DNA from 4 places in the Shewanella sp. Sh95 genome. Region 1 is predicted to be linked to each of the others. Evidence: predicted binding sites of a transcription regulator. Region 1 holds the regulator's gene; each other region holds the start of a gene.

What was found. The regulator sigma-54, encoded in region 1, starts transcription at its own class of promoters, with help from an activator protein. The targets are predictions, from matches to a motif close to GTTGGCACGNNNNTNGNNT.
Region 2: the regulator sigma-54 is predicted to act here: its motif matches at 881-899, upstream of AEA42_RS08185 (flagellar hook-length control protein FliK).
Region 3: the regulator sigma-54 is predicted to act here: its motif matches at 945-963, upstream of AEA42_RS21385 (TorF family putative porin).
Region 4: the regulator sigma-54 is predicted to act here: its motif matches at 1,228-1,246, upstream of AEA42_RS10705 (superinfection exclusion B family protein).

What each region holds. Positions count from the first base shown of each region.
Region 1 covers NZ_LGYY01000201.1:3,844-6,051, forward strand. Annotated here, with positions in the region: gene ptsN (PTS IIA-like nitrogen regulatory protein PtsN) at 1-114, opposite strand, end outside; gene hpf (ribosome hibernation promoting factor) at 117-404, opposite strand; gene AEA42_RS14560 (RNA polymerase factor sigma-54) at 433-1,908, opposite strand; gene lptB (LPS export ABC transporter ATP-binding protein) at 2,015-2,208, opposite strand, start outside.
Region 2 covers NZ_LGYY01000109.1:44,620-46,827, reverse strand. Annotated here, with positions in the region: gene AEA42_RS08185 (flagellar hook-length control protein FliK) at 1-794, opposite strand, end outside; gene fliJ (flagellar export protein FliJ) at 954-1,400, opposite strand; gene fliI (flagellar protein export ATPase FliI) at 1,412-2,208, opposite strand, start outside.
Region 3 covers NZ_LGYY01000277.1:998-3,205, reverse strand. Annotated here, with positions in the region: gene AEA42_RS21395 (response regulator) at 1-346, shown strand, start outside; gene AEA42_RS21390 (HU family DNA-binding protein) at 443-766, shown strand; gene AEA42_RS21385 (TorF family putative porin) at 1,055-1,747, shown strand; gene rimK (30S ribosomal protein S6--L-glutamate ligase) at 1,793-2,208, opposite strand, start outside.
Region 4 covers NZ_LGYY01000146.1:51,302-53,509, forward strand. Annotated here, with positions in the region: gene AEA42_RS10700 (ATP-binding protein) at 1-1,118, opposite strand, end outside; gene AEA42_RS10705 (superinfection exclusion B family protein) at 1,288-1,899, shown strand; gene AEA42_RS21810 (DUF3149 domain-containing protein) at 2,020-2,151, opposite strand.

The DNA of each region.
Region 1 (2,208 bases):
GAGGGTGGGGTACTGGGCAGCGGCTAAGTCGCTGATGAGTTCCAGTACCTTTTTCTTACTGCCCGGAGTGGCGCAGGTTGTGCACTCCGGCCGCAGTATGGTACGAAGTTCCATTGCTAGTGTTTTGTTAACTTCTCTTTGTGTTTAATAACCTGACGATCAAGTTTATCAATCAGGACGTCTATGGCAGCATACATATCTGCATGCTCTGAAGTCGCGAAGACTTCACCACCGGTGAGGTTGATTCTCGCTTCGGCAATCTGTTGCATTTTCTCAACATTGAGCACAACGTGCACATTATTGATCTGTTCGAAATGACGTTCAAGTTTTGAAAACTTTTCCTCAACATATGCCCGTAACGATTCAGTAATCTCGATATGGTGTCCACTTAGGTTTATTTGCATAGAAACGTCCTCCGATACTCACAATAGGCTATAAACTTTTACGCTGATTGGAAGGGGGAATAAGCATCGCTTCTCGGTACTTCGCAATGGTTCTGCGCGCAACGTTAATTCCCTGTTCTGCCAGAAGTTGAGCCATCTTGCTGTCGCTTAATGGTTTTTTCTGGTTTTCCGCTGCAACCAGTTTCTTAATGAAAGCTCTGATTGCTGTGGATGAGCACTCACCGCCATCATCCGTCCCGACGTGGCTTGAGAAGAAATATTTTAGTTCAAAAAGTCCTTTTGGGGTATGCATGTATTTTTGTGTGGTCACCCGTGAAATGGTGGACTCATGCATCTCTACCGCCTCGGCGATATCGTTTAGGACCATAGGTTTCATGGCTTCTTCACCGTATTCGAAGAAACCCTGTTGGTATTGCACTATGCAGTTTGCCACCTTGAGCAGCGTTTCGTTACGGCTTTCAAGGCTTTTGATAAACCACTTGGCTTCTTGCAAATGACCACGAATAAATTGGCTATCTGCTTGATTTTTTGAGCTACGCGCCATGGCTGCATATTGCTGATTTACGTTGATTTTTGGCATGCAGTCAGGGTTTAATTCGACCACCCAACGGCCGTTTTTCTTCGACACCGATACATCGGGGATCACATATTCTTCATCGACAGGGGTGATGAGTAAACCGGGACGAGGGTTCAAGGTTTGGATCAGCGCAATACTGTCCCTTAACTCGTCCTCTTTCAGTTTGGTCTTACGCATTAACAGCCTAAAGTCGCGAGCGGCGATCAGATCTAAATGATCTTTGATCAGCATGCGGGCGTTTTCGATGTGAGGGGTATCAGGCGAAAAATGAGATAGCTGGATCAGTAAACATTCGCTTAAATCCCTTGCCGCGACACCAACGGGGTCGAAATGTTGAATACGCTTGAGCACGGCTTCAACTTCGTCGAGTTCAATCTCGGGATTGCCCATGGCTTCGAGGATATCTTCAGTGCTTTGAGTGAGATAACCTTGATCGTCAATGGCATCAATAATCGCGGTGGCAATGGCTAAATCGGTTTCAGAGAAGGGTGTGAGGTTTTTTTGCCATTCTAAATGTTCGTACAACCCCTCGCTAGTTTCCCCTTGGAAGGGCATGTCATCTTCACGGCTGGCGCCAGAACCTGAGTTTGGCGATGCGGTAAAGACTTCATCCCAAGTGGTATCCATGGGTAACTCTTCGGGCAGAGATTCTTTGGTCAGCGACTCGGCAATGTCCACGGTGGAATTATCTTGTTCCTGTGGCTGGGCAGTCGTTTCGCTAAAGTCGGTATCGGCGATATCTTGCTTACGTTCGCTAGGCGCGTCAAATTGCTCCTCTTCCAGCTCGAGAAGAGGATTAGAGTCTAAGGCTTGCTGGATTTCTTGTTGCAGTTCCAATGACGACAGTTGCAGCAGGCGAATGGCCTGCTGAAGTTGTGGCGTCATGGTTAACTGTTGACCCAGTTTGAGCTGGAGTGACGCTTTCATGTTACCGCTGATCCCTAGGTTATTATTGTGAGTTTAGGTCGCTTGATATCATATGGATGGAGCCTAGCGCTCTCAAATTCAAGGCTTATTAGCTTTGTTTTAGTAACTATAGCCTGAATTGTTCACCTAAGTACACAGCCCTAACTTGCTGATTGTCTAAGATCTCTGCGGGTGTGCCCTCGGCAATAAGATTACCGTGACTCACAATGTAAGCATGTTCACAGACGTCTAAGGTCTCGCGCACATTGTGGTCAGTGATCAGTACTCCAAGGCCTCGGCTCTTAAGCTGCTCGATAATTT
Region 2 (2,208 bases), on a different contig from region 1:
TTAACGAACTTTTCACTGCGCAGACCTGTAAGTAACGCTGCATCATCAATCAAATGCGGCTCATCAACAGAGGTGCCTTGACTATCCGCTTCCGCAACAGTTACGGCCGCAACCAAAGCATCGACATCAGCAGCTGGAATCTGTGGCTCTACACTCTCAGTATCAGTGACATCAGCAGCTTGAATCGGTTGTTCTACACTTTCAGCATCAACGGCGTTCTGTTGTGAGGCTTGCTGTTGTAATAACTGTGCGGCGGCTTGCGCAGTATTTTGTCCGGCCACCTTTGGAGCGACAGCCCCAGAGTCTTCTGATTCAGTACTAACCTTCAGTTTGTTATCGCCAAGGCCAGTGTTAGTGGACTGAGCGAACTTAGCCATTTCATCGGAAAAAGTACCGTCAACAATAGAGCTGTCGGTCTGAGATTGATCATCGACTAATAACGAGGATGAGTCGGCATCGGCATCATCCGTTGCCGTGATATCAGCCTCAAGCGGCAAAGACTCGCCCGGCGCTGCCGCTTTCTTCATCTCATTTGCCATACCAATCTGGGCGAAAATCAAGTTGATATCGGCTTCATCATCAGTTTTGGTATCATCAGTGCTGGCTTCCGCTTTGGCAGATTTGACGGCCACATCCTGAGACACAGAGGTTTTAGTCGAGGGGGAAGATACGGATGTGACTGAAGCTAACGCTGCAGAAAAGTCTTCACTATTAGTATCTTGAGTAAATGCTTTACTTGAGCTAGCGCTATTTTTCGCGCTTGACGCTAATAGGATATTGTTCATTTGTTGCATATCAGCTCCTAAACATTCACCCGAAGACATAAAAACGTGCGGGCAAACGTCAATTTATGCGACTTTGGCCATCTATGGCATAAAGCAAGCAAATAAAGTGCCAATAAGTGAGGATTACATGTCGAAGAAACAACTTACACACGCAATGGCGAGCTTGGGTTAGGGCTTATTGCGGCGAAAAAACTGCTGAGAGGCAAATTCATCGGTCATCTTTTGCTCTTTTTTCAACTCAAGAGCTTGGCGTTTTTTCTCTTTATTATCTAAGAGCAATTCAACCGCCTTGCGTTTCTTTTGCTTATCGAGCCAATGTTGCTGACGATAATTTTTCTGTTTCTCACCATCGGCGACCACACGATTTTGCTGGGCAATGGCCTCATCGATTTGCCGAATGAAACGGTGGAATTGGTGATAATGGCTGGCGCTGATGGCTTGTCCCTGCTGAGACTGCATCTGCTTCATGTAGTCCAAGCGATAATTGTTGAGTGCATCCAACTGATTTTGACGCTTCTGACACTCTAATTGCGCCGACTTTAGCAACAACGCAGCCTGTTCCTCTGCATCGAGGGCTAATTTTAACACCAGTAATAACGGATCGGCATTCGCCATAACAGTCTCGATTATTTACATTGCGCCGCGAGTTGCCCAAGCATGACTTGGCTATCGGCAAAACTAAAGGCATCACGCATGGTTTGTCGTAAGAAGGCATTCATCGCAGGTTGCAGGCGTATGGCGTTATCGATTCGCGGATCGCTGCCTTGGGCATAGGCCCCAATCGAAATCAGATCCTTATTCTGCTGATAAAGGGAATAGGTCTGTTTAACGCGGCGCATGGCTTCTAAGTGCTCGTTCGAAATAACCATTGGGGCCACACGGCTAATGGAAGCCTCAATATCGATTGCGGGATAGTGCCCGGAATCAGCTAATGCACGGGAGAGCACAATATGGCCGTCGAGGATAGCCCGAGATGCATCGGCAATCGGATCCTGTTGGTCATCGCCCTCGGTCAGTACAGTATAAAATGCGGTGATAGAACCTTGTCCGGGACCACCATTGCCCGCCCGCTCAACCAAACGCGGCAATTTCGCAAATACCGAAGGTGGGTAACCTTTCGTCGCCGGTGGCTCACCTACGGCCAGAGCAATCTCCCGCTGCGCCTGGGCATAACGAGTCAAGCTGTCCATTAATAACAATACGTTATAGCCTAAATCCCGAAAATACTCGGCGATACGAGTCGAGGTTTCACAGGCGCGAAGGCGCATTAATGGTGAAGTATCGGCGGGCGCAGCCACCACAACGGAGCGTGCTCTGCCCTTTTCACCAAGGATTTCTTCAATAAATTCTTTAACTTCGCGACCACGCTCCCCCACCAGCCCGACCACAATAATGTCAGCGGTAGAGCCTCGCGTCATCATGC
Region 3 (2,208 bases), on a different contig from region 1:
TGACAGTCGCATGGCACGTAATGTGATCAAGCGAACTATTGGTAATTTGGGGATAAAACTGATTACCGAAGCAGAAGATGGTGCGCAAGCCATTGAGTTAATGCGTCATAATATGTTTGATTTAATTATCACTGATTACAATATGCCCAGCGTTGATGGACTGGCATTAACGCAATTTATCCGCAATGAAAGTCAACAATCCCACGTGCCTATTTTAATGGTCTCGTCTGAGGCTAACGATACACATTTAAGTAATGTATCTCAGGCAGGGGTGAATGCCCTATGCGACAAGCCCTTCGAACCCAAATTGGTTAAGCAACTCTTATATCAGTTGCTCGAAGAATAAAACCTAAGTCACGAATGGCGCAAATACCCTCCAATTTTGTTACTTCGATGACACAAGCCCGCAGCAAAGAGCTTTCCAACGCTTTAACCTTGTGGCATGTTAGGCTCGCTGACTTACATAAATCTACGGAAAGAAGAGACAATAAAAATGAACAAAACTGAACTTATCGCCAAAATTGCAGAAAATGCCGATATCACCAAAGCTGAAGCAGCACGAGCATTGAAATCTTTCGAAGCGGCGATTACTGAATCAATGAAAAACGGTGACAAAATCTCTATCGTCGGATTTGGCTCCTTTGAAACAGCGACTCGTGCAGCTCGTACTGGTCGTAACCCACAAACGGGCAAAGAAATCCAGATCGCTGAAGCCACTGTGCCTAAGTTTAAAGCGGGTAAAACCTTGCGTGATAGTGTGAACTAATTCGCTCGACATTGATTTTATAAAACGCCTCCTCTGTGAGGCGTTTTTTTTCCCTCACGAAAGCATAAAAGATGATTTTTTGCACAAACACAGTGCGTCCACCGCTCCATTTTTGAGCGCTTTAAAACATTTAATTAACATAAATTATGTAACCAGTTGTTTTTAAAGATGTTCAAATAATGGCATGTGATTAGCAACTCCCTTATCAGAAAAAACCATGATGCACCAATGCCGCCGTATTTAAGTGGCATGAGTGAATCGATAAATAAGTCAATCGAGGGGATGAGTATGAGAAAATCACTGTACAGCGTTTTGGCATTATCGACGGGATTATTACTAACCACTAACGTCTTTGCGGCGGTATCCGGCAATATTGGCGGCACATCAAACTATCTATGGCGCGGAGTGACTCAAACCAATGATGCGGTGGCGATCCAAGGCGGTCTTGACTACAGTCATGACTCAGGATTTTATGCGGGTACGTGGGCATCAAATGTCGATTTTGGCAATGACACTAGCTACGAGTTAGACCTCTATGCTGGTTACGGTGGCAACATCACCGACGATCTCAGCTATGATTTTGGCTATCTCTATTATGCCTACCCCGATGCCGAAGGCAGCATCGATTTTGGTGAGCTCCACGGGGCTATTACCTGGAAGTGGGTCGAACTTAGTTATTCCCACGTGATCAATGCGGGTGATGACGTAGCGGCGGAACCACTCGATAACAAAGATATGAGTTATCTTGCCGCCACAGCATCTTTCCCTTTAACCGAGAAACTTAGCCTGTCATTCCACTATGGCTACTCCACAGGAGATGTGGTTGAAGCTTGGTTTGGTGAGGATAACTATGCCGATTACAACCTAACACTTAGTGCAGATACCAGCATGGGCACAGTCTCTTTTATGGTATCAGATACTGATCTGGCTGATGACGATGCTAAAATCGCTTTAGGTTATTCCTATAGTTTTGATTTATAAAATAAAGAACTAAGAAACACGCCGCGTTAATCGCGGCGTATTTTATTAAGCGATCACCGCCCGATTCGACTTACGCGCTAACACCATTTTCTCAATATATTCCACAATAGGCTCAGTTACCGAAATACCCGTAGTTTGCTCAATACCTTCGATACCAGGAGCTGAGTTAACCTCAAGGATCAACGGGCCACGATTCGAACGTAAAATATCCACGCCTGCAACGACTAATCCCATCGCTTTAACAGCGGCAACGGCCATCTTGCGCTCTTCTGGCGTAATTTTCACTTTTTCACCACAGCCGCCTAAGTGTAAGTTTGAACGAAAATCGCCCTCTGGCCCCTGACGCTTCATCGAGGCCACCACTTTATCACCCACCACAAAACAGCGAATATCACTGCCATTGGACTCTTGAATATACTCTTGCACCAAAATATTGGCTTTGAGCCCTAAAAAGGCTTCAA
Region 4 (2,208 bases), on a different contig from region 1:
CGGTCGATAGCAATAGTCTTGAATTTTTGAATTAGGCTGCTGGCTTTGGTGATATTACGAACTATAAGCTCACAGCTTTGTTGATACTCGTCCAAAATCGCATTGATTTCGTCGAGTGTCGCGTGCTCACTATGGATAAGCTCAATGAGTTCTTCTATATGATTTAATTGTGCGCTGGCCGCCGTTAAGCAAATACCAATGGGGGTATTAATTTCGTGCGCCACACCAGACACTAATCCTCCTAAGGCGGCCATTTTTTCCTGTTCAACTAACACCTGCTGTGCGCGCTTTAGAGCGGCTAAGGATTGCTCTAACTCTTGGGTTCGCTCTTTAACTTGTCTTGCTAGTTCTTCCTTATAACTACGTTCGAGTTTCAGTAAACGCTCTCTATCTTCTAATGCTGTTTGTAACTCTGCTTTAGAACTTTTCAGTGCTTCAAATGAGCTGCGAAGTTGCCCTTGCATGCTGTTAATCGCATCAGCAACTTGTTTAAACTCATCGATTTTCTCCTTACGTTCAAATTGAAGGGGTTCGAAGTCCGCGTCTAAGTTAATCCGTTTGCAGTATTTACTGAGTTTATCGAGATGTTTAGTGATGTTGTACCAGACTAAAAATAGAATAAATCCAGCGACTAAGAAGGTTTTTATGCCATTGGAGAGTAAAATAAGGATGGCTTTATCGTAAAGGCGGTCATAAATGGCATCCATGTCTACTTGTACTTCTAAAGTACCAACGTTGATATTGTCGGTCGGTGATTTATACACCAGAGGAAAGATTTTATTTAAAGTATGAGTTGGTTTTGGGGTTCCTCCGTTCCACGATTGACCACTATCATCTTTGATTGAAATGTAGTTAATATCAGGTAGTTGGATGAGACCATTTAGTTGGGTGTTAATCAGTCTTTCATCTATTACCCAAATACTTGCGGCTAATACATCCAGGTTAGCTTTCTCGATATTAGAAAATACCCGATCAATCCGACTAACATCGCCACGATAATCGCTAATGAGTTGGTAGGCTGTCGTCATTAGTGTGATTAAGGAGCTGAATAGCACAATTGACAAGGTGAGGTGCCTACCAATCGGGCTTTTTATAAATTGACTGAAGAATGTCAGCATCTTAAATAATCTTTATCTGATAGCAAGTTGGATGCTTATAAGCATAGACTCAAGCTTAAAAAATTTCGCATGTTATCCCAGTGAAAAATCCCTCAATATTGAATAAAGCAATGGCATCAAACTTGCTTGGTCTTGGCTAAGTTCAATTTTTTGTCACTGGGATAACACTATGATTAAACTCAAATTCGATTCAGTGAAGTTGTTTAACCCTAAGAAGGTAATGTTTCGGGTTATGCTGTGGCTAATGGTGAGTTGTGCAGTTTTATTGGCGATGCCGTCAAATATTCTTACTTTGCTGGCACTGGATAAGTTTGTACCCGAGCACGCACATTTTGTCGGGCTTGGACTTATTATCTCGATCGCGTATTTTTTAACTCAGTTATTGAACTTGGGATTAGATGAGTCGATTCGTCATTTAAGTGATAAGCGCATCACCGAGACCATTGAAGCAAAAGTTAATTTGCTGGATCGTGCAGAGCGAGCATTATTACGAGAATTCTTTTTGCAAGGAGCCACTATTTTGACATTGCCGCAAAACGAACCCGCGGTCAAAAGTTTGCTCAGTGCCTGTATCCTCGAATGTTTAGGTAATGAACGTCATTACGCAATCCAAGGGCCCACAGCAGACTATAAAATTTCGATGAAAGCACGTATCTACTTAAATCGGGGCGTTTTACGTTTACCTGCAGGGGAACCAAGTGAAGAAGAAATGCAACATCTGATTAAAGCGCGCCCGCAGTTTCTCAATGGCTTAGTACAAAACCGTAAACACGCAGCTTAAGTGTAGCGTTGGCTCTAACGCGAAATTACAGGCATAAAAAATGGGGGTTAATGGAACCCCCATAACAACGTGCAATTTTTACAAGCTACAATGAACAGAATAACAATTTGGAAGCAAAAACTACGATTGTTGCGCTGACTTCACGATAAACATCCAAGTGATATAAGAAATTATCCCTATAGTGCTAAAGATAACGATCATTGAAAGTAAACCAATTGGGTTACCGAACATTAAATCTAACCAAAATGCCATGATTGAAATCCTCTTTCTTGTGAAGTCATCCATACACTAGCGCTCTTACTGTCAGCA